Linked DNA regions of Pseudoduganella albidiflava. The protein of the gene in region 1 binds, or shares a complex with, the protein of each later gene. Links are inferred from orthologs where the notes say so. Each region holds a gene or a part of one and is shown on either strand. Other genes may lie near its edges.

What was found. Proteins that work in one complex are often made in the same cells at the same time.
Region 2: the proteins of secA (region 1) and secY are in contact, whole or in part, in a crystal structure (PDB 3DIN), measured with the Thermotoga maritima proteins. The link is inferred for Pseudoduganella albidiflava from one-to-one orthologs. Residues at the interface, in WP_004082002.1 of Thermotoga maritima: Glu261, Ala262, Arg263, Lys300, Ala301, Arg302, Thr303, Ile304, Ile305, Leu323, Tyr324, Asp325, Pro326, Val329, Ser330, Tyr333, Ile336, Lys340, Phe345, Val349, Glu363, Phe364, Tyr374, Ser375, Gly376, Gly377, Glu393, Ile395, Thr482, Ser483; in WP_004081795.1 of Thermotoga maritima: Glu108, Gly109, Glu110, Glu111, Ala236, Glu237, Arg238, Arg239, Ile240, Thr241, Ile242, Gln243, Tyr244, Ala245, Arg246, Arg247, Val248, Thr249, Gly250, Arg251, Arg252, Val253, Tyr254, Gly256, Ala257, Ser258, Thr259, Tyr260, Leu261, Pro262.

What each region holds. Positions count from the first base shown.
Region 1 is NZ_CP036401.1:5,706,105-5,712,200, reverse strand. What follows is about bases 368-3,651. They hold secA (preprotein translocase subunit SecA), read left to right. Parts: upstream 368-682; coding sequence 683-3,451; downstream 3,452-3,651. Other genes in these bases: EYF70_RS23635 (lysozyme inhibitor LprI family protein), read left to right, coding at 3,565-3,651; EYF70_RS23645 (DciA family protein), read right to left, coding at 368-417. Outside these bases: more of EYF70_RS23645, read right to left, coding at 1-367; more of EYF70_RS23635, read left to right, coding at 3,652-3,927; EYF70_RS23630 (type 2 periplasmic-binding domain-containing protein), read right to left, coding at 3,991-4,410; EYF70_RS23625 (porin), read right to left, coding at 4,420-5,643; bifunctional glutamate N-acetyltransferase/amino-acid acetyltransferase ArgJ, read left to right, coding at 5,975-6,096. UniProt on the Escherichia coli protein: Required for protein export, interacts with the SecYEG preprotein conducting channel.
Region 2 is NZ_CP036401.1:6,456,468-6,460,446, forward strand. The notes cover bases 1,026-3,979. They hold secY (preprotein translocase subunit SecY), read right to left. Parts: upstream 3,193-3,979; coding sequence 1,858-3,192; downstream 1,026-1,857. Other genes in these bases: rpsK (30S ribosomal protein S11), read right to left, coding at 1,026-1,072; rpsM (30S ribosomal protein S13), read right to left, coding at 1,087-1,452; rpmJ (50S ribosomal protein L36), read right to left, coding at 1,467-1,580; infA (translation initiation factor IF-1), read right to left, coding at 1,614-1,832; rplO (50S ribosomal protein L15), read right to left, coding at 3,220-3,651. In the rest of the region: rpsD (30S ribosomal protein S4), read right to left, coding at 1-430; more of rpsK, read right to left, coding at 668-1,025. UniProt on the Escherichia coli protein: The central subunit of the protein translocation channel SecYEG. Consists of two halves formed by TMs 1-5 and 6-10.

The sequences.
Region 1 (6,096 bases):
CGTCTCGGACAGCCGGGCGAACGAATCCACCCCCACTTCGGGAATGACGAGCTGGCGCCGCTCCACGGGCGGCGTCGCCATGGCCTTCATCATCTGCACCTTGAGGCGGATGTTGTCGATCTGCCACCCCTTGGCCGACAGCGCTTCTTGCAGTTTTGGCAATTGCTGTTTAAGCTTGGCGGCAACCGATGCGTTCGGTGTCGACAGCACCAGCTGGCCGGCCTCGAACGACAGGATGTCGCAGAAATTGAAGGCGGCCGGCAGGACTTTCGCGCAGTCCTGCTGCAACTTCGCCATGCGCTGCACGGCCGGCAGCAACGCCGCGAGGCGGTCGTCGCGGCGCAGGAAGTCGGTGGCTTCGACCGCCGTCCGGTTCCGGCGGGTCTGGTCGAAGGCATTGAAGGAGTTGAATCGCATGCGCGAAACATAGCATAGCCGCGCCGTGCATGCAGCAACGGCGGCGTGGCGGCGGGTGCATGCGATGCCGGACAGGAGTCGGGCGCACTGCACGGGAAGCTGCAGGGTGAGCTGTAAAGCGAACGGCAAGTTCCCCTGAGGCTATTGTCTTTCCGGCAGCCATCCCCATGTACCCCCGTGCTAAAATCATGGTCTTTTGCCACAGGCTTTGGGCGAGGTCGCGAAGCGAGCTTTTTTTAAACGGCGTTTATTCAAGAATTCAAGCATGTCCTTACTGACCGCGATTTTCGGCAGCCGTAACCAGCGGCTGCTCAAGCAGTACCAAAAAACCGTCAAAGCAATCAACGCTCTCGAACCCGAGTACGAAAAGCTGTCGGACGCCGAATTGCAGGCCAAGACGCCCGCCTTCAAGGAACGCGTGGCAGCCGGCGAGGCGCTGGACGACTTGCTGGTGGAAGCCTTTGCCGTATGCCGCGAAGCGTCCAAGCGCGTCTTCAAGATGCGCCACTTCGACGTGCAGCTGCTCGGCGGCATGGTGCTGCATTACGGGAAAATCGCCGAGATGCGCACCGGTGAAGGCAAAACGCTGACGGCAACCCTGCCGGCCTACCTGAACGCGTTGTCCGGCAAGGGCGTGCACATCGTGACCGTCAACGATTACCTGGCCCAGCGCGACGCCGAAACCATGGGCAAGCTGTATCGCTGGCTGGGCCTGACCACGGGTGTCAACCTGGGGCAGATGGAACACTCGGTCAAGCAGCAGGCCTATGCGTCGGACATCACGTATGGCACCAACAACGAATTCGGTTTCGACTACCTGCGCGACAACATGGTGTTCGACATCCGCGACCGGGTGCAGCGCGGCCTGAATTACGCGATCGTCGACGAAGTCGACTCGATCCTGATCGACGAGGCCCGCACGCCGCTGATCATTTCCGGCCAGGCCGAGAACCACACGGACCTGTACCACAAGATCAACGAAGTGCCGAAGCTGCTGACCCTGCAGATCGGCGAGGAAAAGCCGGACGGCAAGGGCAATGTCGAAGTGCCGGGCGACTATACGAAGGACGAGAAAGCGCACCAGGTGCTGCTGACCGAAGCCGGCCACGAGAAGGCCGAGGCGATCCTGACGAAAATGGGCCTGCTGCCGGAAGGCGCCTCGCTGTACGACTCCGCCAACATCACGCTGGTGCACCACCTGTATGCCGCGCTGCGCGCGCATGCGCTGTACCACAAGGACCAGCACTACGTGGTGCAGAACGGCGAAGTGGTGATCGTCGATGAATTCACCGGCCGCATGATGACGGGCCGCCGCTGGTCCGACGGCCTGCACCAGGCGGTCGAGGCGAAGGAAGGCGTGAAGATCCAGAACGAGAACCAGACGCTGGCCTCGATCACGTTCCAGAACTACTTCCGCATGTACACCAAGCTGTCCGGCATGACCGGTACCGCCGATACGGAAGCATTCGAATTCCAGGACATCTACGGCCTGGAAACCGTGGTGATCCCGCCGAACCGCCCGTCCGCCCGCAAGGACAAGCAGGACCAGGTATACAAGTCGGCCCAGGAAAAATACCAGGCCATGGTGACCGACATCCGCGATTGCTACGAGCGCGGCCAGCCGGTGCTGGTGGGTACCACGTCGATCGAGAATTCCGAGCTGCTGGCGTCGATCCTCGACAAGGCCAAGCTGCCGCACAACGTGCTGAACGCGAAACAGCACGCCCGCGAAGCGGAGATCATCGCGCAGGCCGGCTCGCCGAAGGCGATCACGATCGCCACCAACATGGCCGGCCGCGGTACCGACATCGTCCTGGGCGGCAATGTCGAGAACCAGATCAAGTTCCTGGAAGCCGATCCGAACCTGTCGGACGCCGAGAAGCAAGCGCGCGCGCAAAAGCTGCGCGATGGCTGGCAGGCGCTGCACGAGCAGGTGGTGGCGGCCGGCGGCCTGCACATCATCGGCACCGAGCGCCACGAATCGCGCCGGGTGGACAACCAGCTGCGCGGCCGTTCCGGCCGCCAGGGCGACCCGGGCTCCTCGCGCTTTTACCTGTCGCTGGACGATCCGCTCCTGCGCATCTTCGCCGGCGACCGCGTGCGCGCCATCATGGAACGCCTGAAGATGCCGGAAGGCGAGCCGATCGAAGCCGGTATCGTCACGCGCTCGATCGAATCGGCGCAGCGCAAGGTCGAGGCCCGCAACTTCGACATCCGCAAGCAGCTGCTCGAATACGACGACGTCTCCAACGACCAGCGCAAGGTGATCTACCAGCAGCGTAACGAGCTGCTGGAAGCCACCGAGATCGCCGAAATGATCCAGAACCTGCGCCACGGCGTGTTCACCGACCTGGTGCGCCAGTACGTGCCGGAAGAATCGGTCGAAGAGCAGTGGGACGTGCCGGCCCTGCAGGCCGCGCTGGCTGCCGAATGGCGCATCGACGTGCCGCTGACGGAAATGCTGGAGAAGGAATCGAACCTGACCGACGAAGACCTCGTCGAGCGCGTGGTCGCCGCCGCGGACGAGCAGTACAACGCCAAGATCGCCATCGTCGGCAAGGAAGCGTTCGGCGGCTTCGAGCGCAGCGTGATGCTGCAGGCAGTGGACAGCCACTGGCGCGAACACCTGGCGGCGCTGGACCACCTGCGCCAGGGTATCCACCTGCGCGGCTATGCGCAGAAGAACCCGAAGCAGGAGTACAAGCGCGAAGCGTTCGAACTGTTCGCCCAGATGCTGGACCTGATCAAGAACGAAGTGGTGCGCCAGGTGATGACGGTGCGGATCCAGTCGCGCGAGGAAGTCGAAGCGGCCGAGGCGGCCCTTGCTGCCACGCACCTGGAAAACGTGAGTTTCCAGCACGCCGACTTCGATCCGAACGCGGCGCCGGAAGAACTGCTGGCGCCGACCGCCCATCCGGCTCCCGGCGGCATGCAGGAGGCCACGGTGCAGGTCGGGCCGAAGGTCGGCCGCAACGACCCCTGCCCATGCGGCAGCGGCAAGAAGTACAAGGCTTGCCACGGCAAGCTGGCTTGATGAAGAAACCGGGGCGTGCCCCGGTTTTTTTTTGCCTGTACCTGATCCCGGTTGTTCACATCTCGACAGGCGCTTGCATTACCATCGCCGTTTTACTCCCGCGCCGCCCGCCCATGAAAACCAGCACCATCATTCTTGCCCTCGCCACCTGCCTCGGCACCGCGCTGCCCGTGGCGGCGCACGCGGCCAGTTTCGATTGCAAGAAAGCGGCGACGCCCGTGGAGGCCATCATTTGTGCCGATCCCGCGCTGTCGAAGGCGGATGAAGAGGTAGCCGTGCTGTACCGGCGCCTGCTCAAGCTGGACCCTGGCGCGAGGCAGGGGCAGCGGGAGTGGCTGCGCACGGTCCGCAACCGGTGCAGGGACGTCGCATGCCTGCGCGCGGCATACGAGGAACACGACACCCAGCTGCGGCTTTCGCTGGAGGCGGACAACGAGGAAGCAACGCCCGGTGCCGCGCCACCGGCGCTGCGCTGAAAGCGGGCGCCAATGCAAAAAGCCCGGCACATGGCCGGGCTTTTCATTGCGCGATGAAGCAGCTTACTGCAGCGTCAGGATGACCTTGACGGTATCGTCCACGGCCGACTTGTCGATGTAGCCGATGGCTTTCGGATCGTCCGCCACGGCTTTCTTCACTTCGGCGTTCGACTTGAACTCCTTCGGCGCCTGGGCCTTGCCGGTGAAGACCAGCTTCGACCAGATGGCTTTCACCTGGGCGGCGTCCTTGTCGGTCACCTTCTTGTAGAACTCGTTGCGGATCGCCGAGCCGTCGGCCTGGTCGACCGGCGTGAACATCGTCGATTTACCCAGGAAGAACTGGGCCGCCTGCTCGGAGAACATGCGGGTGGCCGGGTTCTTGGCGCTGACGATGACCACGGTCTCGGCAAACGCCGAGGAAGGCAGGATGGAGGCCGTCGCGGCGAGGGCGGCGATGACCAGGGTGATAGTGATCTTTTTCATGTGCATTCCTTAGAAAACGAAGTCCACGCCGGCAGCGATCACGGTGACCTTCTTGCCGACGCCGGCCGGCGTCACGTCGCTCAGGAAGCCGTTCTTGGCGCCCGGCTTGATGCGGTCGACCTGCACCTTCAGCGCGGCCGACTGGGCGAAGTCCCAGCGCACGCCGATCAGGTCGGACGACTGGCTGCCAGGAGCCAGCAGGTTCTTCACGCCGGCGTTCAGCGTCGGGATGCGTGCCAGCGCGGCCGGCACGGAAACGTTCGAGCCCTTGCCGTCGTACTTGGCGTGCGCGTAGTACGGCAGCACCTTGCCGAAGCGGTAGCCGGCCATCAGGTACCAGGCGTTGCTGTCGGCCAGGTAGACCGGATCCTTGGCGCGGCGCATGCCGAATTCGGACTGCACGACGATATTGTTCCAGTCGGCCAGCAGGCCCACCGAGGTGAAGGCGACGCGCTTGGTCTCGGCGATCGTGATGTCGCTGGCCAGCTGGCCGAAGCCCACCGTCGTCAGCGTGTTCGTCAGCGAGTTGATCGGCTTGACGTCGGTGGCCTTCAGCTTGCCCTGCATGTGGGCGAAACGCAGCGTGACCGGGCCATGCTCGGCGCTGACCGCGAAGCCGGCAGCCGGCGCCTGGTAGCGCGGCTCGGAACGGTCGGACGACACGTACGATTTGCCGCGCGAAATGCCGACGAAGGCTTGCGCCGTCACGTTGGTGTCGCCGAAGGCGCGCTGCCAGTTGACGTCCACGCCGTCGACGCTGTCGATGATCATCTGGCCGTACATTTCCACCGGCGGGCGCATCATCGTGTTCGCGTAGCCCACGTTCTGGTAATCGGAGATCAGGAAGCCGGGCACCGCCACGCGGCCGGCGCGCAGCGCGACTTCATCGCTGACCTTGTACTTGACGAAGGCCCATGCCAGTTCGGTCGTGAAGCTGTCACCGGTCGACTTGCGCGACAGGATCTGCGTGGTGGCGGACAGCTTGTCCGAGAACGTGTACGTGGCTTGCAGGCCCAGGTTCGAGTCGAGGCCGATGGTGGTGGTGCCGGCCGTGCCTTCGCGCTGGTTGGCGCGGGTGTAGCGCGCGTCTTCCGTATTGCTCTTGGCGGCGGCCAGCGTGCCGAAGCCGCTGACGTTGAGTTTGCCGTCGCCGATGGCGATCGCGTTGGCCGCGCCGGTTTGCATCAGGCACAGCGCGCCCAGGACGAATGCTGCTGACAGTTTCAATTTCATGTTGGGGAGTCCGTTCCGATTGTTTTGTATGGGGTATTGCCTGCCATGAGGGCCGCTGCGGAGGTAGGGGAGCGGCACGCTGTTCATGACAAAGTGCATGCGGTCTCTACCTTAGGTGATATTTCCGAAAAGCACCAAATTTAATTTCCGGAAAGATACAAAACATGAAAGTTACTGTCGCTTTTTGTGAACTGATTGCGCTATCGAAGGCTGTTTACGAAACAATTTCTACTCAAAAATATAAGACTTTCCGCACTCGCCCGGAGATGGCGGCCACCTGTTGCCACAGGTATTACAATAGCGATTTCACCAACCCGCACGAGAACATCACATGGCCGTCAATTCCCCCATTCCTGTCGCTGCTGAACTGAAACCTGTCGCCGGTATCGAGATCGGCTACGCCGAGGCCGGGATCAAGAAACCGAACCGCAAGGATGTGCTGGTGATGAAGCT
Region 2 (3,979 bases), 750 kb from region 1 along the record:
TCACGTCGCCCACTTTCACGTTGTACGAAGCGATGTTCACGACATTGCCGTTCACGGTGAAAGCCTTGTGCGAGACCAGCTGGCGTGCTTCAGCGCGGGTCGAGCCGAAGCCCATGCGGTAAGCAACGTTGTCCAGGCGGGTTTCCAGCAGGGACAGCAGCGTTTCGCCGGTGTTGCCCTTGCGGCGGTCGGCTTCGGCGAAGTAGCGGCGGAACTGGCGTTCCAGCACGCCGTACATACGCTTGACCTTCTGCTTTTCGCGCAGCTGGTTGCCGTAGTCGGAGGTGCGGGCACCCGACTTGACGCCGTGCTGGCCTGGCTTGATGTCCAGCTTGCACTTGGAATCCAGCGAGCGGCGGGCGCTCTTCAGGAACAGGTCAGTGCCTTCACGGCGGGAGAGTTTTGCTTTTGGTCCGATATAACGTGCCACGGTATTTTCCTTAAATATAAATGACGCCCCGGATCACATCGGTGGATGCGAACAGGCGCTAGTCTGACCCTCTAATCCGTCAGACGGTGGCTCAACAAGCCCGCCGACGAAAAATCGACAGGCAAAAATAGCCGGACAGTGTAACCGTTTCCGATCAACTGTTCCAGCGATTTTTACATCAGGGTGACGGTGGCCGGTTCGCGGGGAACCGGCCATGGTCAATGCATCCGATGGTGCTTAGATGCGGCGACGCTTCGGCGGACGGCAGCCGTTGTGCGGCACTGGCGTCACGTCCTGGATCTCGGTGATCTTGATGCCCAGGTTGTTCAGCGCGCGAACAGCGGATTCGCGACCAGGACCTGGGCCCTTGATACGCACTTCCAGGTTCTTGACGCCGCATTCCTGCGCAACTTTACCAGCCGCTTCGGCAGCAACCTGCGCTGCGAACGGGGTCGACTTACGGGAGCCCTTGAAGCCGGCGCCGCCCGAAGTTGCCCACGACAGGGCGTTGCCCTGGCGGTCGGTGATCGTGATGATCGTGTTGTTGAACGAAGCGTGAACGTGAGCGATGCCTTCAGCGACGTTCTTTTTGACTTTCTTGCGAACGCGCGCTGCTGCTGCGCTACTTTGTTGCTTGGCCATAGTGGTTTCCTAGATTATTTCTTCAGCGATTGAGCGGCTTTGCGCGGACCTTTGCGGGTACGAGCATTGGTGCGGGTACGCTGGCCGCGGACCGGCAGGCCCTTGCGGTGACGCATGCCGCGGTAGCAACCCAGGTCCATCAGACGCTTGATGTTCATGGACAGTTCGCGGCGCAGGTCGCCTTCAACAACGAACTTGCCGATCTCATCACGCAGCTTTTCCAGCTCGCTGTCGTCCAGGTCCTTGATCTTCTTGTTGGTAGCAACACCCGTCTGTGCGCAGATGAACTGCGCGCGCGGACGGCCGATACCGTAAATTGCCGTCAGGCCGATCACGGTGTGCTGGTGATTTGGGATGTTAACCCCTGCAATACGTGCCATTCGTTATTCCTCGATTAACCTTGACGCTGCTTGTGACGCGGTTCGACGCAGATAACACGAACGACGCCTTTGCGCTTGATGATCTTGCAGTTGCGGCAGATCCGCTTGACTGAAGCGTTAACTTTCATTTTGCACTCTCTTCTTGGATTCGATACTTAAAATTACTTGGTCCGGAACACAATACGGGCCCGGGAGAGGTCGTACGGCGTCAACTCCACCGTTACCTTGTCACCGGGGAGAATGCGGATGTAGTTCATCCGCATTTTACCCGAAATGTGGCCGAGCACCACGTGGCCGTTTTCCAGCTTTACTCGAAACGTTGCATTCGGGAGATTCTCCAGAATCTCGCCCTGCATCTGTATGACGTCGTCTTTTGCCATGGTGACCTTATCGTGCCATTGCCAATTAGCGGGTCGGAATGCCGCCCTTGAAGTTCGCCTTGCGCAGCAGTGAATCATATTGCTGCGACATCACGTAGTTCTGGACCTGGGCCATGAAGTCCATGGTCACGACCACGATGATCAACAGGGAGGTGCCGCCGAATACAAAGGACACTTTCCACTGGGCTTGCATAAACTCCGGCAACAGGCACACCAGGGTAATGTAGACGGCGCCTGCCAGGGTCAATCGGGTCAGGATCTTGTCGATGTAACGGGCAGTCTGCTCACCGGGACGAATCCCTGGCACAAAGGCCCCGCTCTTCTTCAAGTTGTCCGCTGTTTCCTTGCTGTTGAACACCAGTGCGGTGTAGAAGAAGCAGAAAAACACGATTGCCACAGCATACAGCAGTGCATGGATGGGCTCGCCTGGGCTCAACGAAGCAGCCAGATCTTTCAGGAAGCGCACAACAGGGTTGCTGTTGTCCGCGCCACGTGCGAACCAGTCCACGATAGTGGCCGGGAACAAGATGATCGACGATGCGAAGATCGGCGGAATCACGCCTGCCATGTTCAGCTTCAGCGGCAGGTGGCTGGTTTGCCCACCGTAGATCTTGTTGCCGACCTGACGTTTGGCATAGTTCACCAGGATCTTGCGCTGGCCACGTTCCACGAACACCACGACATAGGTCACGGCTGCGACCAGGATCACGATGATGATGGCGGAGATCGCACTGATCGCACCGGTCGACACCTGGGTGAACAAGCTACCCATTGCGCTCGGCAGACCGGCGGCGATACCGGCAAAGATGATGATGGAGATGCCGTTACCGAGACCACGCTCGGTAATCTGCTCCCCCAGCCACATCAGGAACATGGTGCCGGTCAGCAGCGTCACGACGGTGGTGAAGCGGAACGCCATGCCAGGATCGATCACCAGGCCAGGCTGGGCTTCCAGCGCGACGGAGATGCCGAATGCCTGGAACAATGCCAGGCCCACGGTGGCGTAACGGGTGTACTGGGTGATCTTGCGACGGCCAGCTTCCCCTTCCTTCTTCAGCGCTTCCATTTGCGGCGACACGATCGACAGCAACTGCATGATGATCGAGGCCGAGATGTAGGGCATGATGCCCAGCGCAAACACCGTGAAGCGCGACAGGGCGCCGCCGGAGAACATGTTGAACATGCCCAGCAGGCCACCCTCTTGCGACTTGAACAGTGCGGCCAGCTGTACCGGGTCGATCCCCGGCACCGGGACGTGTGCCCCGATGCGGTAGACTACCAGAGCGCCCAGCAAAAACCACAGACGGTTCCAGGGGAAACCGGCTGCGGCACTTTTAGCAAGCTGCGGATTAGTCGCCAATTTTCGCTCCGTTCAAGCTCAAGCGTCTCAGGCTACCGAGCCGCCAGCCGCTTCGATGGCTGCTTTCGCGCCGGCGGTCACTTTCAGGCCCTTGATGGACACTGCTTTAGTGATTTCACCAGATGCGATCACGCGCACGTCGCGGGCCAGCACGGACAGCACGCCAGCCTGCTTCAACACCAGCAGGTCGACTTCGCCGACTGCCAGGTTGTTCAGGTCGGACAGGCGAACTTCAGCCTTGAAGGTTGCGTTCAGCGATTTGAAGCCACGCTTCGGCAGGCGGCGCTGCAGAGGCATCTGACCGCCTTCGAAGCCGACCTTGTGGAAGCCGCCCGAACGCGATTTCTGACCTTTGTGACCACGGCCGGCAGTCTTGCCCAGGCCGGAGCCGATACCGCGGCCAACACGGCGCTTGGCGTGTTTCGCGCCTTCGGCTGGTTGAATGGTATTCAATTCCATTGTGTTCTCCAGATCGTAAGCCGGGGCTTACGATACAACCTTAACGAGGTAAGCGACCTTGTTGATCATGCCGCGTACCGATGGCGTGTCCTGCAGCTCGGAAACCGAGTTGACACGGCGCAGGCCCAGACCACGCACGGTAGCGCGGTGGTCTTGGCGGGTGCCGATCAGGCCCTTCACCAGTTTGACTTTGATAGTGCTCATGGTCATCCCCTTAAGCCAGAATGTCTTCTACCGACTTGCCGCGTTTCGCAGCGATCTCGGCAGGAGTGCTCATTTTCGACAGGCCGTCCAGGGTGGCGCGCACCAGGTTGTACGGGTTGTTCGA